Regions from separate parts of the Paenibacillus sp. BR1-192 genome, predicted to be linked through region 2. Evidence: riboswitches for the same ligand, from Rfam matches in the RefSeq annotation. Region 2 holds a riboswitch; each other region holds the start of a gene.

Region 1 (7,449 bases), 1.6 Mb from region 2:
AACGGATACCCGGGATCGCGACGTGTTCGGTTATGCCGTGGACAAAGGCTGGATGTGCGTGCAGATTCTGTACATGCGCCAAGGCAAAATGGTGCAGCGCAACAAGTCCGTTTTTCCGTTCTACGGGGATGCGCACAGTGATTTCATGTCGTTCATAGCCCAGTATTACAGCGATAATCCTGCATTGCCGCAGGAAATTCTGCTGCCTGGGCCGCTGTTGGCAGAGGAGACCGGCTCCGAGACGGCCACTGATAGCGCCGGGGATCAGGGTGCCCGGAACGCAGACGAAGCCGCGGAAACGGAGAAGAAGCTGACCGCGGATACATCCGAAGAACAGCAGGAAGTCCTTGTCCAAGCCCAAGCTGAGCAGGCGGAGGCCGCTGGCCTCGTGGATGCTGCCGGGGGCGCTGCCGCCTTGCAGGAATGGCTGGGCGTTAAGGTTCACGTGCCGCAGCGGGGCTTGAAGAAACAGATGGTCGGCATGGCGTCGGATAACGCGAAGGTGTCGCTGGACGAGAAATTCCGCTTGATTGAGCGCGATGAAGAACGGACTTCGGTTGCAGCGGCTAATCTGGGCGAGGTGATCGGCCTCCAGTCGCTGAACCGGATCGAGGCGTTTGATAACTCGAACATCCAGGGCGCAAATCCGGTATCGGCCATGGTCGTATTCACCAACGGGAAACCGGATAAGAAGGAATATCGCAAATATAAGATCCGTACCGTGCAGGGGCCGGACGATTACGATACGATGCGTGAAGTGATCCGGCGGCGGTACGAGCGTGTATTGAAGGAGAATCTGCCGCTTCCGGACCTCATTGTCGTCGATGGGGGAAGGGACAGATCTCAGCAGCCATCGACGTGCTGGAGAATGAACTGGGGCTGTTCGTCCCGGTCTGCGGGCTTGTGAAGGATGCCAAGCATAAAACGGCGCAGCTGATGGTCGGAGACCCGCCGGAGCCGGTGTCGCTGCCTCGGGACAGTCAGGAGTTCTATTTGCTCCAGCGCATTCAGGATGAGGTTCACCGTTTCGCGATTTCCTTCCACCGCGAGCAGCGCGGGAAATCGATGGTGACGTCCAAGCTGGATTCGATCCCAGGCATCGGGGAGAAGCGCCGCAAAATGCTGCTGAAGCATTTTGGCTCGGTCAAAAAAATAAAAGAGGCTTCAGTCGAAGACTTCAAGCCCCTTTCCATCGGTGAAAAATTAGCAACGGAAATTCTTAATGCACTTCGTGAGGAGGAGTCGTGACATACGGCTTCTCTTTTTTTGTCGGGTTGAAACGGTAAATCGCATAGGCGACAATCGCCGGAAGCACCATGTAAAAAGCGCCGGTCAGCAGGTTGGCTGCATCCTTGAGCATGATCAGGCTGATGCCCATCAGGATGCTGTTGAAGATGACATGGGAGAACATCGCCGCCAAATACCCGTATTTCAAGAAGATGTAGCTGAACAGCAAACCGATGATGACCAGCTCAATCGGCCGGGAGATCACGGGGTATATCGGATAGAGCGTATGTCCCAGTGCCCAGATAAGCGAGGTGATCAAGCTTGCGACAAAGGTGTTGCGGACGATCTTTTTCACCATCTTGATGCCGAACAGCCGGTACACGGCCTCCTCGGATATGCCGGCCAGCCAGGCCATCAACGGAAACAGCCAAGGATACAGCATGTTGTAAGGCGATTGCGTCGCATCCGTGGTGGACCATGTATTCAGGGTCAGACCAAGACCGATAAAGATGACGGATTGGACGCCAAGCAGGATGAAGGCCCACATATACCCCAGCTTCATGCTGTCCAGCACGTAATGCCCGTATCCGGGTTCTTTGGCACGCGGCCATGGATTGAGCCCGTCTTCTTTATGCCACAGCCCGCTGCCGCCGACAAGGGAAAAATAGAGCAGGGCGGAGAAGACGAGCGAATAGACGGCATAGAAAATCATCATCCCGAGCACGCCGGTTTGCGACATGCCTTCCGATTTGAAAACGGGAATCAGGTTATACGTATTCAGCATTTGAATGACGAACAGCAGCGCGGATAAGAACAGGCCGCGCTTAAACGAGGTGTAGGCCCTGGTCTTCACGCTGTACACAATCGCAAGAATGCCCAGGATTAGGGTGAACAGGCCGTACCCTGCGAGCGTCAGCAGGGTGGCATCCTGCGTCTGCTTGTTGACATAAGCAGAGTGGGCGGCTGGCACCGAGAAGGAGGGCTCATAAGAGCGCAATTTCCCCTGCTCGAAGGTGAAGCGGTGCTCCAGCCTGGAGTCCCCGATCCTGGATTCAGGGTCCACATATTTGAGACGGGGCTCCCCTTCCTTCGTAACCAGCTCCAGATTCGACAGGTCATAACCCGCCCGTTGAAGCCATGGCTCCGCCAGCGCCTGCTTCTCGGCCAATGTCATGCCGTCCTCAACGACGAGCAGCATCTGCCTCTGAATCTCGCCCTTGTTCAGCTTGATCCGGTCAAAGCTGGAACGGGCATAATCATACGAGAATCCGACGATGCCGGAATTCTGCATGTGCACGTCCACATTGAGGGCATCGCCTCCAGGCTCGCTGAAGCGAACGCGGTATACGTCATAGGGATATTTGGCTTCATAGGTTTTGTTATATTCCGAAAGCCTCTTCTCCTTCGCCAGATATCCGTAAAGTTCCGATTTGGATTGATATGTAACCAAGGCTTCGTCCGTGTCCGCAGCCGCAAACTGCAGATGCTCCTGAGCAAACCTTGAAGCTGCCTGCCGAGCCTGCTCCTTGGAAATGATATCCGGTGAGGCCATCTCGGCATCGTCCGGATTCGCCCACGGAAATACCTGAAATAATAGGAACAGAATCAGGCCGACTGCGGCAGGCGCGATGAGCTGCTTCAGATTGGGCTTCAGCTTCAAGGGCTCTCTTGCACGATTCATGAAATTCCTCCTCTAAGAAAGTTGATACTCCCACTGGTATTCGATATGCCTGATTAAGAACGCATAGAGTCAATATAACATAGTATGAAAGCCATAAGCAGCTTATCCCAATTATCGGAATATTGAAATAAATCGATGAAAATGAATGAAAGGTTTCGAAAACGTTAGAGAACCCTACGCTTGTATTCTTGAATATGCCCAATTCGCGCTCTTTTAAAGATATTTCGGGCGAAAAACGGCATTGGGTTACGTAACGGATTGAGTTATAATCACATCATGCTTGAAGGAACCGAATATTCCAGCCGAATTTCGTAATGAAAATGGGGGAACCATGTAATTGGGGTGAATTTCATTATTCCCGGAATAATGAATAGGGCGACCTGTGGAAATGCCCGAATCCGTCAGCTAACCTCGTAGGCTGTTGCACAGGAACCAGACCGAAAGGCACTGCGTTTTCCAGTGTCTTTTTTCGTTGATTTTTTTAAAGAAGGTGTCCGATTGAACGCTAAATTAAACTGGCTTACATTGTCTCCGCCTCAAATTCTCGTGCTTGGTTTTGCGGCCATCATCTTCATCGGGACCGGGCTGTTAATGCTGCCAATCTCGACGACGACGGGCGAACCGCTTGGATTTACTGACGCCTTGTTCACTTCGACCTCGGCAACGTGCGTAACGGGCCTGGTCGTGGTGGATACGGGAACGACATTCAGTTCCTTCGGAGAAGTCGTGATCATGCTGCTGATTCAAATCGGCGGGCTCGGATTCATGACGATGGCTACTTTATTCGCCTTGGTTCTGAAAAAGACGCATATCGCTCAAAGACCGTCTAATCTTACAGGAAGCGATGAATCAGTCCTCGATGGAAGGCATCGTAAGGCTGATACGCAGAGTATTGCTGTACTCCCTCGTCATCGAGGCCTGCGGCGCAGTCATTTTATCGATTCGTTGGGCGTTTGATATGCCGCTGGGCCGGGCGATCTATTACGGTGTTTTTCATGCGGTGACGATGTTTAACAACGCCGGCTTCGATTTGTTTGGCGATTTTCGGAGTTTGACCGGGTATGTATACGATCCGGTAGTCAACTTCGTCGTGATGTTCTTGATTGTTTCCGGGGGCATTGGATTTATTGTGCTGTCCGATCTGATCGATTATCGAAAACAGCGGAGGCTCTCCCTGCACTCCAAGGTGGTGCTCACGATGACGGCTGCCTTGCTTGCGGTCGGATTTATCGTCATTCTCATATTTGAATTTACCAATCCGAGAACGCTGGGTTCCCTGAACTGGGGCGGAAAATTCTTCGGCGCGTTATTCCAATCCGTAACGCCGCGTACGGCGGGCGCGAATACTATAGATATTACGGGGCTCAGACAGGCAACGCAATTTTTTATCGTCATCCTGATGTTTATCGGAGCATCTCCAGGGTCAACCGGCGGCGGCATCAAAACCACGACCTTTACCATTATGGTAGGGGCGGTCATCGCGATGATGCGCGGGCGGGAAGACATCGTCATGTTCCGTTATCGCCTGGCCCAGGAGCGGGTGCTGAAGGCACTGACCATTGCCTTGCTGGCCCTGCTGCTCGTTCTAACCGTCTCGATGATTCTGTCGACGACAGAGGAAGGGGACTTCCTGGAGATTCTATTCGAAACGACATCCGCCTTCGGTACGGTAGGTCTCTCCATGGGCTTAACGCCCGATTTGACCGTGTTCGGCAAGATCCTGATCAGCCTTACGATGTTTGCGGGTCGATTGGGGCCGTTGACGCTTGCTTATGCACTGGGGCCGAAAAAGGGTAAAGAATTATATCGTCATCCGGAAGGCAAAATGATAATTGGATAAGGGGTATAGGAGAGACATGAAACCAAAGCAATTTGCAATCATCGGTTTGGGGCGATTTGGCGCCAGTCTGGCGCTGGAGCTGATGGAACAGGGATATGAGGTGCTCGGCATCGACCGGAACGAAGAGGTCGTCGAGGACATGAGCGAGCTGCTGACGCATACGGTGGTGGCGGACGCGACGGATGAGGAAGTGCTTAAATCGCTTGGCATCCGCAACTTCGACTGCGGGATCGTTGCGATCGGGAACGACATTCAGATGAGCATCCTCTCCGCCATCCTGTTGAAAGAGCTGGGTGTCGCGATGGTCGTTGCCAAGGCGATATCGGTGCTGCACGGCCGGGCGCTGGAGAAGCTTGGCGTGGACCGGGTCATCTTTCCCGAACGGGATATGGGGATCCGGGTAGCGCACCAGCTCGTGACGCCAAACCTGCTTGATTATATCGAATTATCCAAGGATTATCTGATTGTGGAGATGACGGTCACGGACTGCATGGACGGAAAAACGCTGAGCGAGCTTAATACGAGGGTCCGGTACGGCGTCAGCGTGGTGGCGCTGAATAAACAGTCCGGCATTATCGTTGCTCCGACGGCCATGGACGTCGTGAATTCCGGCGACATTATGGTCGTCATCGGCTCCAATGACAACGTGGACCGCTTTGAGTCCGAAGTCGTGAATATGCTCGAAAAATAAATATAGTAGAAAAAAACTGACGATTGCGAAATATCGTCAGTTTTTTTTCGATTTATCTTCCTCCAGCTTGCGGAACAGGATCTCCGTTTCTTCGATCCAGCGGCTGGCCGCCTTGCTCAGCTCCGAGGCTTGACCGTAGATCAGCGAAGTCGTTCGCCGGGTTTCGATGAGTGCCGGAATATGAATGTCGACGAGCCCGTTATCAGACAGCAGCTGCGGCCTCAGATAGGATTTGGGCAGCAGCGCGGCCGCCTTGCAGGTCGGGATCAGCCTGACGATCGCTTCGAAGGAGTCGATCTCCATCCGGATATCGGGCATGATGCCCCAGCGGTGAAACAGATCGTCCGTCAGCTTGCGGTACCAGGTTCCGGTCGAAAATATGATCATTGGCAAGCCTTGAAGCTGTTCGATGCCCACATCCTCGATTTCCGCCAGCGGATGTGAAGACGGGATGACAAGCTCCAGATGGTCATCGAACAGCGGGATGCAGTTCAAGCCCGGCTGGTTGATGGATGAAGCAACAATGCCGACATCGACCCGTTTATCCCTTACATAAGACACGATTTCATGGGTCTTGCCGGTGATGAGCTTGATTTCGGCTGACGGATGACGCTCCATGAAGGCATTGACCAGCGGGGGCAGGGTGGTCTGCAGCGTGGTCAGACTGGCGCCCAGGTTAATCGAGATTTGGTCCCCTTCCCGGTAATGGGCCAAGGTCTGCAAGAATTTGATCTGCTGCTGGCGCTGCTCCAGGGCGAAGGTATACACAATCTGCCCAATTGAGGTAAGCTCCAGCCTTTTGCCGCGGCGGTTGAACAGCTGCAGTCCGAGCTGGTCCTCCAGTTTGGCTATTTTTCGGGACAGGGCCGGCTGTGACAGGTTGAGCAGCTTGGAGGCTTGATTGATGCTGGATTGCTCCACGACGACGGCGAACACGTCCAGTTCTTCGAACATGGAAATCCTCCTATTAAAATAGACATGCGTGCAAAACGTTGCTTATGCGTATAGATTATAACGATTAATAATTATATTGCAATTCCATTATAAGAAAAAAAGGAGTAACATGAAACATGACACAAGTTGTTCACACGATTGCTGAAATAGGCAACTTTTTGTCGTTGCAAGGCTTTTTGAACAACCTCTTTTAGGGCAGGGGAAGTGTAATTGTTCTGAAAATAGGAAAGATTGAAAATGAAAACGCTGTACATTGGAAAGGGGAACGTCAACTGATGAAAGGGTATTATTCCAGAAAGCTGCATTCTTTGCTCGGTGTCATACCGCTTGGGGCATTTTTGCTCAGCCATATGATTTCCAACTTTAAGGCTTTCGAGGGTGGGAAGGAAGGCTTCGCGAGCGCGGTGCATTTTTTGAACAGCATGCCGCTGATTTTTTTCCTCGAGCTGTTCCTGATCTGGCTGCCATTGCTATATCACGGCGTCTACGGGTTATACATCGCTTACCAGGCGAATAACAACGTGGGCAACTACAACTATGAACGGAACATCCGCTTCACCATCCAACGGATCACCGGCGTTATTACGTTCGTTTTTGTCATCTGGCATATGTACGATACGCGCTTCCAAATCATGATCGGCAAAATCACGCATGACGATTTGGGCGCGACGATGCACGGCATCATGAACAATCCGGTTCTGTTTATTCTGTACGTCATCGGCGTTGTTTCCGCTACCTTCCACTTCGCTAACGGCCTGTGGGCGTTCCTCGTCAGCTGGGGCATCACCGTCGGTCCGCGCGCGCAGAAGGTATCCACTTACATCTGCATGGGCTTGTTCGTATTGATGAGCGTGCTGTTCGTTCTTGCCATGACAGCATTCCGCGGTTCCGAATTCCAGGCGGCGACGGCAGCGATCGACGTAGTTAAGACAGTCTTAAGTTAAAGGGGAGTGAACGAAAAATGGCATCTAATATTATCGTAGTGGGCGGCGGCCTCGCCGGGCTGATGGCAACCATCAAAGCGGCGGAAGCAGGCGCTCACGTTCATCTATTCTC
Region 2 (7,449 bases):
TGGTACGGCTGCCTGCTTTATATATATTACAGTTATATGTCCTTCTATATCGTCAAAAGTATGGAGCATGCTTGATTTTGACGGGGCCGACCGTTTCGATCCTGCTCTGGCATCCGAGACGGTACCCCTCTTCGATTTCTTCCGGATCCAGGCGCCGTTCTTCGGCCAGATTGGGTTCGGACAGATACTCGATTCCCTCCACCACCATGCAGCGGCAGCGCGCACATGTCCCTCTTTTGCAAAAAGAGTTCCAATCCACCTCATTCCGCTCGGCCAAGTCAAGCACCGTCATGCCCAGAACAGGGGCCACGCTGCGCTGAACCTCGCGGCCCGTAAGCTCGATGATTCGGTCCGGCACGGCTTCCATTCTCTCTTCCGCTGCCGGGAGCGACGATTTCTCTCCGCTGTTCCCGCTCTTTTTGTTTTTCCAGAATTTAAACACGCCTTTATCCCCCTATGCATGTACAATCATCAGGTTATGTAGGAATTCCTTCAATTATTATACTGGAAAGTTTAAAAAATCAACATCCCTACTCTTATCGATTCTATGACATCATGCGATTGGAACTCTATGAAAATTTTGCTATACTAGCGTATGCTAGAGCAAATTCCATATTCTATGAGAATCATTCTATTATTTTATTGGGTTGGAGGGAAAACAATAGCATGCTGCATAAACCATTAGGAAAAACAGCCGTCGCTGCCGTTCTTGCCTTATCTCTGCTCGGAACCGCTCCCCATATCGGCCAGGTACAGGCTGCGCCTGACATTTCGGTAAAGCTGGATGACGTTGCGCTTACATTCGATGCAGCTCCCAGGATAGACAAAGGGGTTACTTACGTGCCGTTCCGGACGGTCGGTGAAGCGCTGGGCATTCAAATCACGTGGAACAGCAAGACGCAAACGGTGAAGGCCATTGGCGAGGTGAAAGGTCAAACGACGGAAGTGCTGCTTCAAGTCGGAAGCACGAGCGCAACCGTCAACGGTAAAAAAGTGAAGCTGGCCGCTCCCCCTGTCCAACGGGAAGGTCGCGTTCTGATTCCGCTCAGCTCGTTCAGCAGCCAATTCGGCGTCAATGTCGGCTGGAATCAGGCGACTCGCACGGTCTCCCTCGTGTCGCCGCAGCGCGAAATGCATCTAAGAGCCTTTTATGCTTTGCAATCTTTCCAAGAGCGGGATCTCGTAGCATCCATGAATTCAGTCGCCTTCGGCTGGAGCCGCATTGATCGGGAAGGTCAGTTTACGCTTCAAGGCGACGAGTATCGTCTGCCTGCGGCGGCCGGCGACGTGACTCCGCAATCGATTGTTGCGGATGCAGCGGATCGGGAGATTAAACCGTACCTTATGGTTTACGCTTTGGACGGAAACGGCGAATTAACCAAAGTCCTCAGCGACAGCAGCCTTCGCCAAAAGTCCATTGAGGGCATCACGACCGCGGTGGCGGATAACGGATTCGGCGGCGTGGTGCTTGATTTCGAAGGGCTCGGTTTTAAACTGGATGCCGCGAAGCAGCAGAAGCTGCTTAATGATTACGTCAAGCAATTGAAAGCGGCATTGCCGAGCGACATTGCTCTGTCCTTAGCCGTTCCGCCATTGAACAGCGCCTATAAAGGCTATGATTACAAGACGCTGGCCTCCCTTGCCGATGATCTCATCGTCATGGCGTATCAGTACAATCCGGTTGGCACCAAAGCCCAGGTTCCTGAACCCAACAGTCTGGTGGACCAAGCCATTCAGCAGGCACTTCAGGCAGGCGTTCCTAAGCAGAAGCTCCTGCTCGGCATCAGCTTAAGCAGCGAAACCGCCACATCCGTCGACGATAAGCTCGGCTTGGCCAAGCGCTATGGTCTGAAAGGTGCCGCCTTCTGGCGTCTGGGCTTGTTCCGTTCCTATAATAATGGCATGGAAGCCGCCGTGAATGCCTCTGTCGTAAAGGAATAATCTAGTGAATCCTTTCGCAGAATCCCAAATTATAATCTTCTATAAAAAAGAAAGCCTGACAAGATCATCTCTTGTCAGGCTTTCCGGTTATGTATCGAACTCTAAACTGCTTATTCCAATTAGCTCGCGCTTCCTACCAGTTTAGCATAGTTCTCTTGACTCAATACACGGCGCGCCGTTACATAACGCGGTTCGTAATAGGAGTCGCTAAGCTTGCTGATTCTTACGCCCTTGCTGCTGGAAGCATGCGCAAATTGTCCATCTCCAATGTAAACGCCCGCATGGGAAATGCCGCTTCCGCTTGTATTGAAGAATACCAAATCTCCGACTCTCAGGTCCTCGCGATCCACATGAACCCCGGCTTTAGCCTGACTCTGGGATGTGCGCGGAAGATCCATGTCGAAATTTCTAAACATATACAGAATAAATCCGGAGCAATCAAATCCGCTTGTCGTTGTTCCGCCCCATTTATAAGGCGTTCCTACCAATTGCTTCACTTGATGCTGAAAATTCGGTTGTTGATCAGCATAAGCTGATACGGCACCTGAAGAAAAAATAATTGCAGACCCAAGCAATGTGATGACAAATTTCTTCAAAATATGTTCTCTCCTTCGATGCCTACGGAGTTAGCTAAGGGTTCGGTTGAAGGTTCCCTATACTCTCTATGGTACAAGAATAATTCACCCAAGACGGTTCCCCCGTTTTCACAAACGAAATTCGGCAAAATTCATTAACATTTTGTAACCTTCTCTTAATATAGTATACAAGCAAGGATGCTGTCAATAATATCCTAGAAATCTATCACTATATGTTAATCAATGTCGTATAGGCTGAAAATTTTCATGTTTTTTCATTATGCCATCTCGTTTACTCATGACAATTATGTAACACTCCATCGAACCTCCGGCGACGTTTTGTTAACGGGCATGCAACTTTTTTGCAGTTCGGAACGTTTACATATTCAGACAAGAAATCAAAGAGGTGATCCTTCGCTTATGAGTCAAATCACGATGGCTGAAGCTTTGGCAGTCCGGGCAGCAATCAACCGTCTCATGAATCAATTGATGTCGGAACGCTTGAACAACAGCAGCACGATCATTGAAAAAGGGGAAACGGCGGAGTATCCTGCTCGCAGCGTGGATGCCATTACGGAAGAGATCGAAGCCGCCGCAGCGGATTACAGAAAGCTGGATCTGCTGATGGCAATCTCCAACACGACGCAGACCATTAGTTGGAACGGCTCCGACATGACCATCATGGAGGCGATCGAGCTCGCCAAACAAATGCGCAGCGATATCGGACAGCTTGCCCATCTCGGCTCCCGCAAGAAGCTGGAGCGCCAGAGCGGACGGGGAAGCGGAGATGGCGCCGTAACGCTGTTTAACGTGGCCCTATACGATCCGGAAGCTTATCAGGCGCAGGCGCGCAAGAAGGAACGCGAAGTGACCAGGCTCTCCTCACTGATCGAGCATGCCAACCATACGAGCATGATTACGTTCGACGCATCAAAATACATGGAGTAGCGGAATCCGCCGGCTCCAAGCCTGCAGGCCGCCTCGCGTGCGGGTTTGGAGCCGGCGGATTCCGTCGGCGGGCGGGAAAGTGCGGGCAACCGCTTATTGTTTGTCGGATACAAACAAACCTAATAGGAAACCAAAAACTCGACTCCAGTGAAAACGGATGACGGCTTACGGTTTACGCCTATCACCTGTCACAAGTTACGGACTTCGCTTACGCAAATATGATCGCTCCGTTTCCCGCTCTCTTCATGAATAATCAGAAAGCCGCCCTTGAGGGCGGCTTTTGTTGCCTTTTCTTTACGAATGTATTATTGGAACAAGGCTGCGGCTCCCACCAGGCCAACATCGTCCCGCAGTCCCGCAGGAACGATCTCGTAGGTTCCTAAATAAGACGGCATGACCAGCTTATCCGTCATTTCCCGAAGCTGCGGGAAAAGGAGCTCGCCTGCTCTGCTCACACCCCCGCCAACCACGATGCGATCGGGGTTGAAGCTGTGAATGACGTTAACCAGTCCAAGCGCCATGTAATAAACGGCACGATCGATGACCTCCACTGCGACGGGGTCATGAAGACGTTTAGCCTCGAATACATGCCTGGCGTTCACGCCTCCATCGGCTGCGGCCAGTTCAGAAATAACGCTGGTCTGGGTAAGCATCCGCTGGGATGCTGCCAGGCCGATGGCCGTTCCTGAAGCAAACACCTCCCAGCAGCCATGGCTGCCGCAATTGCACTGCGGACCGCTGGGATCAATGATATGATGCCCAAGCTCCCCTGCAAAGGAATTGCTGCCCAGAAACAGCTTGCCATCCAGCACGATGCCTGAACCGATGCCTGTGCTGAGCGTCACGTAAACCATGTTCGTCGACCCTCGGCCGGCACCTCTTACATATTCGCCCCATGCGGCTGCATTGGCATCATTCAGCACTTGTACTTCCGTATTCAGATCTCGTTCCATCCAGGCTTTGAGCGGGACGTTGGTCCATTCCGGCAAATTCGTGCCGTGAATGACAATGCCCTCCCGGCTGTTAACCGTTCCCGGCGAAGCCATGCCTACGCCTCGAAGCGGGTGGCCGCCCGACACGCTGCGAATCATGTTCGTAATTCTCGCGACCACTTCCTCGGCCGTACGCGCTCCGGCTGTCTCCATTTGCTCCCGGTTCAGCAGCTGTCCTTCGGAATCAAAGAGCGCTGCCGCGATCTTCGTACCCCCAAGGTCAACGCCAACCACAAATTCTTGCTGTTTATTCAATTCGGTTTGCAATTTTTGTTCACCTGTTTCCGATAGGTTTGCTACTTCTATTGATGTAAGCTGTCAGCCAATGATCGCAGCTCAACCGGATCAATGGGCTTCAGCCCTGATCGGCCATACCGGACAGCGGAGCCGAAATGAACCTCGCTCACGCCGGTCTGGTCGATGAAATCGCGTATGATTTCCCACTTCAGGCCTTTCCCGGCCAATATCTTAAGCCCGCTGCCTGCGGCTTGTTCCACAAGCTCGCGAATCCTCGGGATCGCTTGCGGTGCCGGCTGCGGTCCTCCCGACGTCAAGACGCGGGTGACGGCCGGATATTTCTGCAACGTACGCAGCCCTTCGAATTGATCCTCCAATTCATCAAAAGCCCGGTGGAATGTCACCTGCATATCGCCCGTCCATTCCAGCATTTGGGCCAATGCGGCCTCGTCGATCTTTCCTTCCGGAGTCAGCATGCCAAGGACCACGCCAGCCGCACCCGCCTTGCGGATCGCCTTAACCTCCGCAACCATGGTTGCTATATCCAGCGCGTTATACACAAAGGATCTGCTATGGGGCCTTACCATCACATGGACCGGAATCCGAACGGCTTTCACGACCTCTTCCACGAGACCGATGCCCGGCGTGAGCCCGCCTTCGGTGATCGCCGTGATCAATTCCAGACGGTCCGCGCCATTCTTCTCGGCTGTGATGGCATCGTCCACGCATGTTGCGATAATTTCAAGCAGCATGTTCTTCACTCCTTACTGTCTTTGGTTCGCTTATGCAGGGCGAAACTGCTTCTCCACATAGTCCGCCAGCAGCCTGGCTCCATAGCCGGTAGCCCCTGCCGCGGAGTGAGGGAATTCCCGTTTATACTGGACCGTGCCTGCCATATCGATATGCACCCATTTCATGGTCTCCGCCACAAAATGACGGATGAACAACGCAGCCGTGATCGCGCCTGCCAAAGTCGACGTGCCGACATTCCTCAGGTCGGCATAATCGCTTCTGAGCTCGGATTCATACTCGTCCATCAGCGGCATGGGCCATAGGCGCTCACCGTTGCGCTCCCCGATCTCGACCAAATCGGCCGTTATCTCCTGATCGCCCCAAATGCCGGCGATCTCCAAGCCTAATGCCGCACCGACATTGCCGGTAAGGGTGGCGATATCGATCACCTTATCAGCGTTAAGATGGGCTGCGTGCAGCAGCGCGTCCGCAATGATCAATCTTCCTTCCCCGTCCGTATTCGCTACCTGAACGCTCAGTCCGTTCGGATAGTGAACGACGGAAGAAGGAAGCATCGCATCCGGTCCCGATAAATTATCCGCTACGGCGATCAATGCCGTAACCCGTACCGGAGCCTTCCGCGACACCAGGATATCCATGGCGCCCACGACGGCGGCTGCGCCGCCCATATCCATGCGGGCATCGCTGATGTCTCGGCCGATCTTAACGTTCATCCCGCCCATGTCAAAGGTAACGCCTTTGCCGATAAGCACGATATGAGGGCTTTCCTTCCCGGATTCCGCTCCGTTATAGGAAATCTCGATCATCGCAGGCTCGTATTTGCTGCCGGCACCCACGGCGATCAGTCCGTTCATCTGCCGGTCATGAAGCTCTTGTCCGCGGTATACGTGAAGGTCTACGGGCGCTTTTTTGAAACGATCCTCAACGACCGCAACAAACGCCTCCGGATTTAACGTCTCAGGTGATTCATTCACCAAGTCTCGGGTGAGCTGCGTTCCTTCGATCCGGATTTCCGCCGTCCGGATGATGGCTTCCATATCTTCACGGGAAAGCCCCTCCCAGTCCTCTTGTCGAAGATGAAGGGACAGGGCCTGCAGATTGGCCGTAACCCCGCGATGCTTATTGAATTGATATAATCCGTACAGCCAGCCTTCCAACCACGCCTGGAGCTCTTCCTCCGCCGTAATCCCTGATGCTGCCCCGACATTGCTAGCTGCCGGGCGGATCAGCACGGCGCTTGATTTATTCTCCTTGAGCAGCGCTCTCGCGGCCGAAGCGCCCGTTATTCGCACCTGCTCCGAAGTCAGGTTCGAACGTTGCCCCATTCCGGCAACGAGATCGTCCGACTCGTGCTCGGAACGTCCATAGAACCAGGTCAGCGTCTGGCTTTGCTTCCGGGATTCCGTTACGCGGTAATGAGACTCCTCTCCCTCATAAACCGCATAAATCGAAGCATCTGCCAGCTGAACTTCATCGATGGTGATGTTCATATCGAGCCCTTACCTCCTTTTATGAGAAAAATGCCTGTTACGCCTTCTTCATGATTTCTTCGTCATATAAATGGCAAGCTACCTGATGTCCCGGCTCAATCTCACGGTATACAGGCGTAATCTGTTTGCATACTTCCATGCAGGAAGGACAGCGGGTATGGAATCGGCAGCCTGTCGGCGGATTGACCGGGCTCGGCAGATCCCCCTTCAGAATGATCCGTTCCTTCTTCTGCTTCGGATCCGGAACCGGCACCGACGACAGCAGCGCTTGAGTGTAAGGATGAAGCGGGCGATCGTACAGCGTATCCTTATCGGCCGTCTCCACGAGCGCGCCCAGATACATAACGCCGATCCGGTCGCTGATATGCTCAACCACGCTGAGATCATGGGAGATGAACAGATAGGTCAGGCCGTATTCTTCCTGAAGATCCTGCAGCAGGTTCAATACCTGGGATTGAATGGATACGTCAAGTGCCGATACAGGCTCGTCGGCTACAATCAGATTGGGACGCA
Region 3 (7,449 bases), 2.7 Mb from region 2:
GGCAGCCAACGTATCGGCTCATGGCGCGATCTCAATGACAAAGAGAAGGAAGAGCTTGGCCGGCTGCTGAACTATAAGCTCGAGTAGCAATTATGGTGTACCGGGTTTGTGAAACCCTTGTGTAAAAAAGAAAACAACCGATGAGATCTGGAGGCCAGATGCATCGGTTGTTTAGGGTGTGTTATAGTCGGTTAGACCGTTCATTATACCGGTTATTCATTAACGCTGGTAAACGTTGCGCTATCCTGGTATTTACGTATAATGGATACCTCAACCCGACGGTTCTTCGCTCGTCCAACAGCGGTGTTGTTATCGGCGATCGGATGGTATTCTCCATAACCGATCGGCATGAACCGTTTAGGGTCCAGTTCCGAGTTGGTGAGCAGAATCTTCATGAACTGCAATGCCCGATCCGAGCTTAAATCCCAGTTGGACGGATATTTGCTGTTGGAAATCGGCACATTATCCGTATGACCGGAAACAATGATCTCATAATCCGGGAATTTGTGAAGCATTTGCGATATGGCCTTGGCCAGTTTACGGGCCTCCGGCTTCACCACGGCTTCGCCGGACGGGAACAGGGCATTATCCCGGATCGTAATGACCAGCTGGGAGTGGTTTAACTTGGTGCTGAGCTCTGAGGTTAAACCGTTATTTTTAATATAATTATCGAGCTGTTTCTTCAGCTTCTCCAGATCCTCTTGTTCCTGACGCATCAACTCGGCACGCCGTTGGTCGGGCGTTGTTGCAGGAACGGAAGGGGTTGTCGCTTTATGATCGTTAATATTCGGCGGGGTGTCGCTGGGCTCGGTCTTGCTGTAATCCAGCACGCCGGTTCCGCCGGTAAGAGCAACGCTGAAGGCTTCGCTCATTTCTTGAAATTTGCGTGCATCCGTCGCGCTCATGGCATACAGCACCAGGAACAGGGCCAGAAGCAGTGTCAGCAGGTCAGCGTACGGAAGAAGCCAGGATTCGTCGGCATGCTCCTCGTGCGGCTCGTGTCTAGTCTTTTTGCTCACTAGCACCAGCCTCCCTCTCGCTGAGCTCAGCCCGTTCGGACGGTGTCAGGAACACGGAGAGCTTCTGATTGATTGCAATGGTGGATACACCGGATTGAATGGACAGCAAGCCTTCCACCATCATCAGCCGGATTTCAACCTCGCGCTTGGATAGGCGCTTGAGTTTGTTCGCAATCGGGTGACAGATGACATAACCGGTGAAGATACCGAGCAGGGTAGCGATAAACGCAGCCCCGATGGCATGGGCAAGCTCGCCCATGTCTTCCATATGGGATAGTGCAGCGATCAAACCGATAACGGCTCCGAGTACCCCGAGGGAAGGTGCATACATACCTGCCTGGGAGAAGATCAGCGAGCCGGAACGATGGCGCTCTTCCGTGGCGTTGATATCTTCCATCAATACATCGCGTACGAATTCCTGGTCGTTGCCGTCGATAATCATGCGCATTCCGTTACGCAGGAAGCTGTCATCGATCTCATCGACTTTGGTTTCCAGAGCCAGCAGACCTTCACGGCGTGTAATCGAAGCCCATTCCATGAACAGCTTGATCATGTCCGTCTTGTCCATCAGATTCTGTTTCACGAAGGTCATTTTGACCAGCTTCGGAATCTTTTTCAGCTCGGATAACGGAAATCCGATGAATAAAGTTGCTGCCGTACCGCCAAGAATGATTAGATAGGCTGCCGGGTTATACAAAGCGAGAAGGGAGGCACCTTTAAGAATCATGCCCACCAGTACCGCGACGATACCGATGATTAAGCCTATAATTGTTGAAATTTCCATACCACACCTCATCCGTGAGAAATAAAATAACGAATCCATTCGTCAGAACGGCTCTCATGGAGAACCAGGCCCCTTTTGTGGGGCGTTATCCTATTTATCGTCAGGTCGGGCTTTTTTTTTTAGTTGTAATTTCCGGTATAATGGAAGGAAGGGAAACGAAGCTTAGTACGGTAAGGAAAGGAGTGATTGAGATGGGTGTGAAGCACGGAAGGGATTACGGCGAAATCCTCGCGGAATTGACCGAAGCCGTCGGGCGAATTTCCGACAGCTACGTTTTCTTCGAAATGGAAGCGGAGGATTGGGGCAATCTGGGCGAAGCCGAGCGGAATGAGGTTCATGAGGCGCTGGCAGAGGATTTGTTCTATGCGCTGGGCACGGAGCCAGTGATTAGCGTCGGCAGCGGCGTGGTCATGCATGACCAGAATAACCATCGAATACATATTTTGATCGGTGAAGAAGAGTTGGCCTTTGTGGCTCTTGTGTAATCACTCCAGTTATCAACGGAAACAGGGCAGAATAGAATAGATGACAGAAGCCCATACACGTGTCAGTCGGCTTTACGATAGGTTTTTTTCGGGGAGGAAGATAAAAGATGCTTTATACGCAGCAAGAAGTAGAGGCTCATCTGGAAAAGCTTGAGGGTTGGGAATTTGAACAAGGGAGATGGATCGTCAGGAAGTATACCTTCTCCTCCTTCATGAAGGGAATCGCTTTTGTTGATGAAGTGGCAGCTATTTCGGAAGCTTTCGGACATCACCCCTATATCACCATAGATTATAAAGTCGTTACGCTGCGTCTCACTTCCTGGGACGACGGCGGCATTACGGCTGTGGATATTAAGGAAGCGCAGCAGTTTAACGAGGCCTACGAGAAAAGCCGTTCCAAGGACGGCAAATCGGGACAATAGACGGGAGACGGATCCATCCGGTCATAGCTCCCCAATATGTAAAAACACGCTTGCGCCGGGAGGTTCTCCAGGTTCAAGCGTGTTTTGCGTATAAGCTGATTTACTTTTTCTCAGCAAGGTACAGCGCGATGTTTGCGATTTCGTCAGGCTTAAGTTGATCCTTAAAGGAAGGCATACCCTTACGGCCTTTGGTTACAACGTTGAAGATCGCGTCCGCATCCATGTGTCCGCCTACTTGATTCAAAGCCGGTCCAGCGCCGCCTTGAAGTTGGTCACCATGACAGCTGATGCAGCTTGCTTTCAGTGTGGCTTCGGCTGCGGCAGCATCCAGAGTCACTTCCGGCATAGTCGGCTTCTCTTCCTGAGCTACCTGTTCCTTGCCTGGGAGCGTAAACATCAGCGCAATAGCCAACGCACATGCGACGAAGAACAATCCGCTCATGATCCATTTTTGCATCGTCATATCGTCCCTTCTATGTATACTGCACTTTTGCACTTGTCTCCATTATAAACCAACATCCATAGACAGCATAGCCAGTTGTGACAAAAAAAGCAACTATACCGCGCGCCTTCATAAAAAGTACACAAAATTGTGCTTTTTCATATAGACAAAGATTACTATTCCTCATTTGCCGGAGGCTCATACACCATGCAGTGGAAAAGGGCGTTTCCCGTCGGTGTAAGGCGCTCGTACGTATCGGTGATATGAAAGCCCGCCTTTTCGTATGCACGGATCGCGCGCTCATTCCAGGTCATTACCTCCAGGTCGATCTCATCGGCAGGCCGCCTCCGCCTCGCTTCCCGGACAATCGTCTGCATAAACCGTTTACCCATTCCCCGCCCGCACCAATCAGGCCGCATGCCCAGCCCGATCCGCGTAACCTCATGCATCGGAAACAGCTGGGCAAATCCCCATAGCGTCTTCCGTTCATCCAAAATCGAAATGTACTGTTCCCGGCGGATGTCCGGATCCCCAAACTCGATCTCAAGCCCCTTCATCTGCTCCCAGGGAAGAAAACCGTAAATGTTATAGGGAGGAGGATAGGTCCAGGCGCATATTTCTTTCGCGTGCTCTTCACGCATGACCACCGTATGAAATGAAATCGGTGCTGCATCCATTGGCAAAGTCCCCCTGTCATAATTACAAATTAAATTATACCCCATTTCTCAAACATTCTAGCCGCATTCAAAAAGCCCGTCCAAGAGAAGTAGGTCTCCTTTGACGGGCAAACGGATATGTATGGGCAGGACGAGGATAAGACATCGAAGCTTAGGAGGATTCTCCGGTCGACTTTTCATACTAATCATTGCTTATGTTGCGCTCGGCACCTACGTATCGCTGCTCGTAGTAGTCCTCAGAAAATAAAATCAATATTTTTCCATTAGGGTGTTTAATGAAGGGAGAGGAGGGTATATAAAGTGTAGAAGATGCAATGACTTGGGGAAGCGAAGAGAATTTGCATAATAATTTTCTTTTTTTCTCGAAAAGTGGGAACTTTTTCGTTGTCCCAAACGTTATAAAGGTATACACAGAGCAGACAAAAGAAAAAGCCGCTGGATGAGATCGGCACAATCTCATACGCCCAGGGCTTCTTGTAAAGGATAAATCAATGAAGTTCCAATAATTAATTGTAGTTCACAGCTACAGACTTGTACGTAGACTGACTCATGACTCGCTTAGCACCTACGTATCGATTGGCGTAATAGCTCTGGCTCAGCGGACTGATGATGACACCGCGCGAGGATGAGGAATGAGCGAATTTTCCGCCCCCAACATAAATACCCACATGAGATACACCTCTGCCGGATGTGTTGAAGAACACGAGATCGCCAGCTTTCAGCTTGCTCTTGGCTACGGCCGTACCGACTTTGTATTGAGCTCCAGACGTGCGCGGCAGGCTTAGACCAAGTTTCTTGTAGATATAGCTGGTGAATCCGGAGCAGTCAAAACCATTCGTTGTGGTTCCACCTGTTTTATAAGAGACACCAATGGCTGGTTTGATTGCAGTATTTAATTTGGAATCGGCGAAAGCGCTTCCGGTCCCTAATGTGAGTGCGAGGGCCAGGCCTAGAGAAATGGCCGTTAACTTCTTTTTCAAAACAAAAAGCTCCTTCCATTGCCTGCGAGGTTAGCTTAAGGGTTCGGTTGAAGGTCCCCTATGATCCCTCTCTTGCGAGATCAATTCACCCAAAACGGATCCCCCGCTTCCCAATCATGGGAATTCGGCTCCTTAAAATGTTGATGAACCCATTCATAGACGTCTGACGTTCCAACATGCTTAACGAAATTACATAGTTCCAGCAAAAAGTTACAGTAAAGATGACAAAGTTGTTACTAACATATTCGTTATTTTAGCAGAGTATTAACAATTTGGCAAATGAGGAAAGCTCATTTTTATACAAAAAAACCTGTCCCCATCATGCGGGATCAGGTTTTTTTGTAATTTGGCCATCGGAAAATGTAATATTGAGGAAAAATGAGCTTCTATTCTTTGTAAAATCAAGTCCGAGAGAGAAATGTGTCGCTTCCGATTACAGCATATTTACGAGCTTGTTTATCATAAGATGGTAACGAAATGTAACGATTAGGCATGCTGCGAGGAAGAATCCCGCCACAAATGGTATTGAGCGGAAATTACCCAAATTTGGAAGAGTCCATTCAGAAAATAAGAGGCTTGCTGAATAATCAAGCCGATCAATCCCGCCCAGAAGAGCGATGCCGAGCTCAGGAGCAAAAGAATGACGCAGGCCGATCCGCCAATGGTAAGGGATAACAGCACAGCCGTGCCCAGTCGGCGGAAGAGCGCAAGAATGGAGCTGATCATGCCGGAATTGTCCGTACGGCCGAATTGCATATAGAGCAATAACAGGCGAATCAGATAGGCGTACAGAAACCAGCCGGCTGCATGAGGCAGCGCATGAAGCAGCAGAACCGGCTCATGGATCCCGTTCAGAAAGATCGGAAGGATTTTGGGCAGAATCCAGTATCCGGGCACAAAGGTAAGAACAAGTTCGATCAGATAAAACACCGTAACGGGCTTCCATAGCTTCTGCATGCCGGTGAAGAAGAATAATCCGCGCTCGCCCTTGGCCTCCTGGTGGAGGTTATAGAAGATGCCTGCCCGAATGAGCGGGGTACATACCATCCGGATCAGGAGCAGAGCGGCCAGAAGCCAACCATAGGTATGGACCGTGCCGCTTAACGATAGACTCATCTCGCCCTCGTAGAAGAATAACAGGCGACTAAGCTCGTTAGGGGCAGAATCCGGATACCGCATCAGCAGGGGGACGACTGCCGATTTTACAAGCCGGTACAGGCAATATCCCCACAGCATGCGGTACAAGAACAGCAGAATGGAGACGTATAATTGGTCTTTAACACTGATCCACCCTTGGCCTGCATAACTTTTCATGTGCTCCCCCCTCACCATGACAGGCTGCCGAACAACGTCTCCACAAGCTTGGTAATACTGAGATTCCAGCGTGTGACCACCTTCGGATCCATTCCTGCCTTCATATAGTTATTGATGTGTCTATTCTCCAGAACGATGGAGTATTTCGGATCAACCATGGCCCAGGCGAGCGGGGTGCTGTATTCCAGGGTGTACGTAACTTTTCCGTCCTTGCCGCTCCAGGTTCGCTCCACCGTTTTGCCGTCTTCAAAGGCGAACACGATAGGCACATCGGTTATATCTCCGTCCTTGCTCGTAATCTTGACCGTGGATTCATACCGCGGATGGTCTGACGTGCCTTTATTTTTGGTTTTGATCACTTCGATGGCGACGTCGGCCATTTGGCTTCCATATACATATTGGTCAAAATACGATTGCCAGGAGGTTTTGCTTACTTGCTCGACGACTTTCTGAAAATCAGACGTGGTTGGGTGTTTGAAACGGTATTTCTGGGCATAGGTATGCATGATTTTCCCCATCATCTGTGGACCGACCTGCCGTTCAATGCCTTGCAGCACCAGCTTGCCTCTCGTGTAAACATTCAGCGCGTAGTTCTCGTGTGAGCTGTATTTCCAGGACTCCATCTTCAGCGGGGCAGGGGAGGTAATCGATGCTCCTTGAGCAGCGGTGTTGGAGGTAATGCCGTATTCCTTCTCCATCACTCTTTCTTCTGCATAGGTTGCAAAGGCCTCGTCCAGCCATGCTTCCTCAAATTCGTTGCTTGCGATCATTCCGTAAAAATATTGGTGGGCGATCTCGTGAATGACGGTCCGTTCGAGCTCATAACCCGGCGAATCGTTCTTGGCCCCGAAGGCCGTGACCAGCGTCGGGTATTCCATGCCGCCTGCACCGTTGCCCGACTCCGGCGGGACGACGATGGACAACGTGGAATAAGGATAGGTTCCGTACCATTTACCAAACGAAGCCAGTGCCGACTTGGCGGCATCAAAGTAACGGTCCTTCAGGTCTTTATGGGCCGGATCGAGATACAGCTTGATGCGGACGCCCGGCACGCCCGGTGCCGAGAAGGCCTCCTCGGCCGTGACAAAGTTGGGCGAGGCCGACCAGGCAAAATCATGCACATCATCGGCATAGAATTGATAGATTTTTTCCCCGTTCGACTTTTGGGCAGGCTTGGTCGGGAATCCGGTCGCGGCGACAATGTAATTCTCGGGCACCCGGATGCGAACGCTGTAAATGCCGAAGTTGGAGTAGAACTCGGAGTTGCCGTGGTATTGATGAAGATTCCATCCTTCCTCGGCTCTTCCGCGAAGTCCGGCCGGTTCA
Region 4 (7,449 bases), 1.8 Mb from region 2:
TTTCCAGGATATTTTTCCGGAGAACGCCAACCCGCTTACACAGCTCACCGATTATTTGAATCAAGGCTTCACGTTCCTGACGAATTATATTATGAATCTGTTCTCGTTCGTGTCGAATTTTGCCATCGTATTGTTTACGTTCCCGATTCTCCTGTATTACATGCTGAAGGAAGGCGGGAAATTCGGGAAGATGGTGGTCAGCTTTTTGCCTGACCGATTCAAGGGCGAGGGAGCCTCGGTGCTGGATGAAATCAACAATGCACTCAAAGGCTTTATCGTAGGCCGGGTTCTCGTCAATTTGGCGCTGGGGGTTCTGATGTATATCGGATTCCTGATTATCGGCCTGCCTTATGCGCTGCTGTTGACGGTCGTGGCGGTCATCGCGAATTTCATACCGTTTATCGGCGCCATTCTATCCTCGATCCCGATCGTGATTATCGGCTTTATTCAGTCCCCGGGAACCGCGATCTGGTCCCTTGTCGTCATTCTGGCGGCCCAGCAGATTCAGGACAACCTGATTGGTCCGTATATCTTCGGCAAACAGCTGGCGATCCATCCCATTACCATCATTATCCTGGTGCTGGTAGGACAGGATCTTGGCGGGATTATCGGAATTCTGCTGATCGTACCGATCTATATGATCATTAAAATTATCGTAACCAGAGTGTACCAGCTGTTCTTTAAGGAGAAATGGCAAAAAGCCTAAGCGTGGGATAGGGAGGCGGCCTTTAGCCGCATATTAAAGCTGCCCAAGAGCGAGGAATCGTTCTTGGCGGCTTTTTATATATTTGGGGTGAACAGGAGCTTGACAACGATAAGAAAATTATTTAATCTTAAATTAAAGATATTAAATATAAAGATTATTTATGATTTATGGCTCATCCATCATGCAAAACGGATCATGAACGGAAATAACGGGTTTCGACACGAAACGGTGAGGGAGAGATGGGATATGACATTACATACGGCAGGCATTCATCATATTACCGCTTATGCGCAGGATCCGCAGAAGAACGTTGATTATTATACAGGCGTGCTAGGACTCAGAATGGTAAAGAAAACCGTGAATTACGATGCGCCCGAGGTATATCATCTGTATTTCGGGGATGAAGGAGGACAACCCGGAACGATCATCACTTTCTTCCCTTCCTCCGCTTCGCGAAGAGGGCTGCGTGGAGGAGGACAGGCAGGATATACGACCTTTGCCGTTCCTGTAGGGGCCCTGCCTTATTGGGAACAGCGGCTGCGGAGCTTTGGCGTTCCCGTCATGAAGGCTTTCCGGTTTAACGAACAATATCTTCAATTCTCCGATCGGGACGGACTTTCGCTAGAGTTGGTCGAGCGGGATGGCGGACCGAATAACGGCTGGTCCGTGGACGATATAACTCCGGATACAGCCATTAAGGGATTCAGCGGCGCGGTTCTGTTCAGCAGCAAATGGGAGGAAACGAAGAAGGCGCTGGAGAACGTCATGGGACTGACCTACATTGGAGAGGACGTCAATTATGCCCGGTTTCAAGCTGCGGGCCACTTCGGCAACGTGATTGATCTGCCGATGCGGGATATTCCTTTGGGAGCCGGAGGTGCCGGAACGACCCATCATATCGCATGGCGGGCTCAAGATGATGAGGAGCACGGCAAATGGCATGAATGGGTGAAGGAGCAGGGATTTCGCCCTACGGATATCAGGAACCGTAACTATTTCAAAGCGTTATATTTCAGGGAACGTGGGGGGATCCTGTTTGAGATCGCAACCGATCCGCCCGGATTTACGGTGGACGAAGACCTGCACTCGCTCGGGGAACAATTAAAGCTTCCTGCCTGGTTCGAACCGGAGCGTGCCCGAATCGAGCAGGGGTTGGAGCCTATACAAGTCAAAAATACTGGAGAGGGGCAACTCAAGTGATATCCATTGACCCGAATACCCAAAGCGAACGGGACATATACAAGCTGCTGATTGGAAGCGTCGTTCCGCGTCCGGTCGCTTTCGTTACGACATTATCGGCGGATGGCGTGCTGAATGCGGCGCCGTTCAGTTACTTTTCCATTGTGTCGAGCAATCCCCCTTTGCTGTCGGTTTCCGTTCAGCGAAAGAACGGTGTACCCAAGGACACGGCGAGAAATGCCATGCAGAGCGGCGAACTTGTCATCCACATCGTGGACGAAGATACCGTTGCAGCCGTGAACGAAACGGCGGCGAATCTGCCTCCGGACGAAAGTGAGCTTGACCGAACCCGTTTAACCCCGGTCGTTAGTGACGTTGTTAAGGTTCCCGGCGTTCTGGAATCCAAGATCCGCATGGAATGCGTGCTGGAGCAGGTCGTCACGTTGGATGGCGCGGATCAGCTGCCTGCCGCTGATCTATTGATTGCCCGCGTCGTCCGATTTCACGTGTCCGAGGAGCTCTACGAGCATGGCCGGATTGACGCATCGAAGTTGAAACCCGTGAGCCGCATGGCAGGAAATATCTATTCGACCCTGGGAGAGATGTTTACGATTGAGCGTCCGGTCTGACAGGGCTTGAGCTTGAATAGGGTTATTGCTTTGCGACTATTTTTAGCGAACATTCTTTTTCTTCGATAGTTGCTGGTCATTCATTAGGAAACGGGGTATTGGAATATCATGGTCGGTATTTGCCCATTCTACATGAATGGATAGCCGGTTGATGAATTTACAACATAGGAGTGAACAACGCATGAAATTTGATTCCAAGGTTGTCATCGTGACGGGGGGCGCCAGCGGGATTGGCGAAGCGGCAGTCAGACTTTTTGCGAAAGAGGGAGCCAAGGTCGTTATCGCGGATTATTCCGACCAGGGACAAGCGGTTTCCGACGAATTGAGAGGAGCCGGCTTTGAAGCGCTGTTCGTCAAAACGGATGTAACCCAAGAGCAGGAAGTCGCGAATATGGTGAATCAGACGGTGCAGCATTTTGGCCGTGTCGATGTATTGTTTGCCAACGCAGGCATTGCCCATGATGCTCCTGCCGATCAGTTAACGATGGATAACTGGCAGAGAACGATTGATATTAATCTGACAGGGGTCTTCCTGTGCGATAAATATGTTATTCAGCAAATGCTGTCCCAAGGAACCGGAGGGGCAATCGTAAACTGCGGCTCGATCCATAGCCATGTCGGAAAAGCAGGGGTAACCGCCTATGCTTCGGCCAAGGGAGGCGTCAAGCTGTTAACCCAGTCGCTCAGCGCAGACTATGCCTCCAAAGGAATCCGAATCAATGCCGTGTGTCCGGGATATATCGATACGCCGCTGATCAAGGGAAGAACGGAAGCGATCACGCAGCACCTGGTCGGTCTTCATCCGATGGGCCGTTTGGGACAGCCGGAAGAAGTGGCCAAAGCCGTGTTGTTCCTCGCCAGTGAAGATGCCTCCTTCATTACGGGCACGAGCCTGCTGGTGGATGGCGGCTATACCGCGGTATGATGAAAAAAAGCCCTGATGCTAAGCATCGGGGCTTTTTTTCAAGTCATTCCAGGCGTTGTTATCAGACTTATTATGGAGTGTTTCAAAAATTTTTTTTCGGTCCCGTATTTCATACGGGCAGACTTCCTGATCCGGGGCTCATTCATGGCATAAAACATATATGGCATGAACGATTTCCGCAAGACCCGTCAAATGCCTGCTATATAGCGGAAAATGGAGCATGGATTCCATGACCAATCCGGTGTATGGACAGCCTTAAATAAAGTGTTCGAAAGGCTCGATATCCTCGTTGCAAAAACGGTGTTTTTTACTTCTGAATTTCCAGAAAAAGCGGTTAAGGGGTTTGACTTTTCCTGAGCTTCCCTTTATCATGAACACACGCTTAGTTTCCGGCATACATATTCCGGAAAGCGGGGGAACCAGTTTCACCAGGGGCGAGTCACTTGGAATTCACGAGTGTAGGGTACCATCTTACCCGAGTCCGTCAGCTAACCTCGTCAGCAGTGGATGGGTCTTGCATACATAATGGATGTTCATACAAAAGGCCCTTTATTCTCTATAGGGGCCTTTTCTCTATTTTTTGACCCCCTGCTGGCGGAGCTATGTTTAGATCCCCTGTTTGGTGGTCTTTTTGCATTCTGTTACGGAGGAGGGGCAGCGCCTGCAAATGTGGAACGAATTGAATCGGTCAGACGGCATTGGGTCAAAGCGTGCAAGGAAGCGGATGAATCATCTTCCCTGAAGCCTCGTCCCATGCACGTATCTGAACGTCTATATATCCAAGTTAACGCATGTGCTAACACGGATAATTTCGTCATGCCGTTTTTTTAAGAAAGTGAAAAGCTATTACGAAAGGTTGTGGAAGGTTTTGAAGAAAGTGGTTGTGCTGGTGTTGTCCGTGATGATGGTGGTATTGCTCGCGGCTTGCGGCGACAAAGGAAGTACGCTGGATCGAGCCATTGAGCAGGGATATATCACCGTAGGGTTTGCGAACGAGAAGCCGTATGCCTACAAAGAAGCCAATGGGGAGCTCACGGGCGAAGCGGTTGAGATTGCCCGCGTTATTCTGGAGCGTCTTGGCATCAAGGAGATGAGAGGGGAGCTAACGGAATTCGGTTCGCTGGTCGCCGGATTGCAGGCCGATCGGTTTGATCTGATCACGGCAGGCATGTTCATTAATCCGGACCGCTGCTCTGCCGTCCTGTTCGCGAATCCGGAGTACAGCATCGGGGAAGCCCTTGCGGTAAAGCAAGGGAATCCGATGGAACTCGGAAGCTATGAGGACATTGCCAAGAATGAGCAGGCCAAGGTGGCCGTCATGACCGGCGCGGTCGAAATCGGCTACATGGAGAAATCGGGCATTCCTGCGGACCGGATCGTACAGGTCCCTGACCAGGCTTCGGCGATCAGCGCCCTCCAGGCTGATCGGGTGCAGGCGATTACCATGACGGGGCCGTCCCTGCAGGCGATGCTGGATTCAGCCAGCGACGACAGCATCGAACGCGTGGCTGATTTCGAGCAGCCGGTCATCGACGGCGAAAGCGTTCGCGGTTACGGGGCTACGGCTTTCCGCCAAGCGGATACCGAGTTCCAGGAGGCTTATAATGCAGAGCTTGAAAAGATGAAGGAGTCGGGCGAGCTGCTGGAAATTTTGCAAGAGTTCGGGTTCACGGAAGAAGAGCTCCCGGGTGAGATGACGGCCGCTGCGCTCTGCGGGGAATAGCATGCCGAATTCTTGGATCGATTTTCTTCCGACGCTGCTCAAAGGAGCAGAGATCACGATTATCGTCGCGTTCTTTTCAGCCATCCTGGCTATCGTGATGTCCTTTGCAGCCGGGTTGTGCCGGCTGTCGAAGCTGTGGATCGTCCGCACGGCGACCGCCGTGTACGTCGAAGTCTTTCGGGGAACCTCCTTGCTGGTGCAGCTCTTCTGGTTGTATTTTGCCCTTCCGTTCATCGGCATCGAGCTTCCGAAAATGCTGGCGGCGATCCTCGCGATCGGACTTAACTTCGGCGCATACGGCTCCGAGATTGTTCGCAGCGCGGTGCTGGCCGTTCCGAAAGGACAGTGGGAAGCTGCCGTGGCGCTTAACATGAAGCCTTGGCAGAGGCTGTGGAACGTTATACTACCCCAAGCGTCCCTGCGAATGCTTCCCCCGTTCGGGAATCAGCTTGTGGAACTCATCAAATCCACCTCGCTCGTTTATTTCATCACGATGGCGGATTTGACGTATCAGGCGATGGTGCTCCGCAACAATTACATCTCCTGGACCACCGAGATTCTGGTGCTGCTGCTCCTCATGTATTTTGTCATCGCCACGCTCGTCTCGATGGCGGTTCGACTGCTGGAGCGCAAACTGACCGCGGGGAGGCTGTAGCGGATGTGGGATTGGAAATATGTGTTTGAAATACTGCCGCAGCTTCTGAGCGCATTAAAAATGACGGTATGGGTCACGCTCTGTGCTTTTGTGGTGGCATTGATTATCGGACTGCTGCTTGCCTTTGCCGCGCGGAGTACATTTAAGCCCTTGTCGCTCATCACCAAAGGAATCATAGAATTTATTCGCAATACCCCCTTGCTGGTACAGGTGTTCTTCCTGTATTACAGCTTGCCGCTGCTGACGGGCATTTCGATTCCGGCCTTCTATGCGGGCGTCATCGGCCTGGGGCTGCATTACAGCACGTATCTGTCGGAGGTGTACCGTTCCGGCATTGAAGGGGTGCCGAAAGGACAGTGGGAAGCCGCAACCGCGCTGAACTACACGAAATCCCAGACCTGGCGGAGCATTATACTGCCGCAAGCGGTGCCGCCGATCATCCCGGTGCTGGGGAATTATTTGATTGTCATGTTTAAGGAAACGCCGATCCTATGCGCCATTACGCTGGTCGAGATGATGCTGACGGCCAAAAATATCGTGTCGCAATCATTTCGCGCTTTCGAACCGTACACGCTGGTCGGGATTCTGTTCCTGATCATCAGTTATATCGCGTCGTTGCTGGTGCAAAGGCTGGAGAAGCGTTTGAATCTGCAGCGTGGAAAATAAGGAGGGAGTCTATTGAATGCCGTTGTAATCGATGAGCAGGCTGAAGAGGCGAAGAAGCCGGGGCGGGAAAGAAATTCCGTTACGGGCTCACAGCCGATCGTGAAATATGCGGGCGTGACCAAGTCGTATGGCGACCTGCAGGTGCTGAAGGGCATCGATTTGGAGATGCAGCCGGGAGAAAAGGTGGCCGTGATCGGACCGAGCGGATCTGGCAAAACGACGATGGGCCGGATGCTGATGACGCTGGAGGAGCCGACCGAGGGAACCATCGAGGTCGATGGCGAGCTGCTCTGGCATATGGAGGAGAAGGGCAAGCTGGTCCGGGCAAACGAGAAGCATCTGCATCGGATGCGGTGCAACGTCGGCATGGTCTTCCAGCATTTCAATCTGTTCCCGCACATGAATGTGCTTCGCAACGTGACGGAAGCCCCGCGCAAGGTGCTGGGGTTGTCCAAGGAGGAAGCGGAGGAGCGGGCCGTCTCGATGCTGGGCAAGGTCGGTTTGGCCGATAAGCTGAAGATGCACCCGTCCAATTTGTCGGGAGGCCAGAAGCAGCGCGTCGCCATCGCCAGAGCGCTGGTCATGCGGCCGAAGGTGATGGTGTTTGACGAGGTAACCTCGGCGCTGGATCCCGAGCTGGTCGGCGAGGTGCTGGAGGTGATCCGGGAAATCGCCGAAGAAGGAGAAATGGCCATGATGCTGATTACGCACGAGATGGATTTTGCGAAGGAAATCGCGGATCGGGTCATCTTCGGAGCCGACGGCAGGATCGTTGAGCAAGGAACACCCGAGGAAATATTCGATCATCCGAAGAGCGAGCGGCTGCAGAGCTTTCTGCAGCGGTTCCGCTCGAACGGAAATTAGTGCTGGAAAGAGGTGTTTATGTAGATGGCTGTGGATACCGGAACCGAAGTGGTTTACCGAAGACCGGAGGCGCGGGACGGCACCCGGGTATGGGAGCTCATA

Evidence for each region. Region 2 has a riboswitch for cyclic di-AMP ahead of P0X86_RS20005 (C40 family peptidase). Riboswitches for the same ligand answer to the same signal wherever they lie in the genome.
Region 1: it holds a riboswitch for cyclic di-AMP, as region 2 does, so the genes downstream of both, P0X86_RS27955 (TrkH family potassium uptake protein) here and P0X86_RS20005 (C40 family peptidase) in region 2, are expected to answer to the same signal.
Region 3: it holds a riboswitch for cyclic di-AMP, as region 2 does, so the genes downstream of both, P0X86_RS00160 (C40 family peptidase) here and P0X86_RS20005 (C40 family peptidase) in region 2, are expected to answer to the same signal.
Region 4: it holds a riboswitch for cyclic di-AMP, as region 2 does, so the genes downstream of both, ehuB (ectoine/hydroxyectoine ABC transporter substrate-binding protein EhuB) here and P0X86_RS20005 (C40 family peptidase) in region 2, are expected to answer to the same signal.

What each region holds. Positions count from the first base shown of each region.
Region 1 is NZ_CP120718.1:6,099,184-6,106,632, reverse strand. It holds partial or broken gene uvrC (excinuclease ABC subunit UvrC) at 1-1,248, shown strand, start outside; gene P0X86_RS27960 (CPBP family intramembrane glutamic endopeptidase) at 1,220-2,908, opposite strand; cyclic di-AMP (ydaO/yuaA leader) riboswitch at 3,199-3,343, shown strand; partial or broken gene P0X86_RS27955 (TrkH family potassium uptake protein) at 3,407-4,748, shown strand; gene P0X86_RS27950 (potassium channel family protein) at 4,765-5,439, shown strand; gene P0X86_RS27945 (LysR family transcriptional regulator) at 5,476-6,393, opposite strand; gene P0X86_RS27940 (succinate dehydrogenase cytochrome b558 subunit) at 6,669-7,337, shown strand; gene sdhA (succinate dehydrogenase flavoprotein subunit) at 7,355-7,449, shown strand, end outside.
Region 2 is NZ_CP120718.1:4,496,464-4,503,912, forward strand. It holds gene P0X86_RS19995 (2Fe-2S iron-sulfur cluster-binding protein) at 53-442, opposite strand; gene P0X86_RS20000 (stalk domain-containing protein) at 667-1,941, shown strand; gene P0X86_RS20005 (C40 family peptidase) at 2,061-2,537, opposite strand; cyclic di-AMP (ydaO/yuaA leader) riboswitch at 2,541-2,674, opposite strand; gene P0X86_RS20010 (hypothetical protein) at 2,937-3,464, shown strand; gene P0X86_RS20015 (ROK family protein) at 3,770-4,723, opposite strand; gene P0X86_RS20020 (copper homeostasis protein CutC) at 4,759-5,445, opposite strand; gene P0X86_RS20025 (leucyl aminopeptidase family protein) at 5,476-6,936, opposite strand; gene P0X86_RS20030 (ABC transporter ATP-binding protein) at 6,974-7,449, opposite strand, start outside.
Region 3 is NZ_CP120718.1:28,331-35,779, forward strand. It holds gene rluF (23S rRNA pseudouridine(2604) synthase RluF) at 1-87, shown strand, start outside; gene motB (flagellar motor protein MotB) at 213-1,019, opposite strand; gene motA (flagellar motor stator protein MotA) at 1,003-1,803, opposite strand; gene P0X86_RS00140 (hypothetical protein) at 1,995-2,288, shown strand; gene P0X86_RS00145 (4a-hydroxytetrahydrobiopterin dehydratase) at 2,396-2,710, shown strand; gene P0X86_RS00150 (c-type cytochrome) at 2,811-3,167, opposite strand; gene P0X86_RS00155 (GNAT family N-acetyltransferase) at 3,329-3,829, opposite strand; gene P0X86_RS00160 (C40 family peptidase) at 4,336-4,809, opposite strand; cyclic di-AMP (ydaO/yuaA leader) riboswitch at 4,814-4,949, opposite strand; gene P0X86_RS00165 (hypothetical protein) at 5,296-6,123, opposite strand; gene P0X86_RS00170 (M1 family metallopeptidase) at 6,135-7,449, opposite strand, start outside.
Region 4 is NZ_CP120718.1:6,344,912-6,352,360, reverse strand. It holds gene P0X86_RS29220 (AI-2E family transporter) at 1-706, shown strand, start outside; gene P0X86_RS29215 (ring-cleaving dioxygenase) at 953-1,906, shown strand; gene P0X86_RS29210 (flavin reductase family protein) at 1,903-2,514, shown strand; gene P0X86_RS29205 (SDR family NAD(P)-dependent oxidoreductase) at 2,696-3,439, shown strand; cyclic di-AMP (ydaO/yuaA leader) riboswitch at 3,809-3,955, shown strand; gene ehuB (ectoine/hydroxyectoine ABC transporter substrate-binding protein EhuB) at 4,308-5,162, shown strand; gene ehuC (ectoine/hydroxyectoine ABC transporter permease subunit EhuC) at 5,164-5,817, shown strand; gene ehuD (ectoine/hydroxyectoine ABC transporter permease subunit EhuD) at 5,821-6,483, shown strand; gene ehuA (ectoine/hydroxyectoine ABC transporter ATP-binding protein EhuA) at 6,496-7,347, shown strand; gene ectA (diaminobutyrate acetyltransferase) at 7,372-7,449, shown strand, end outside.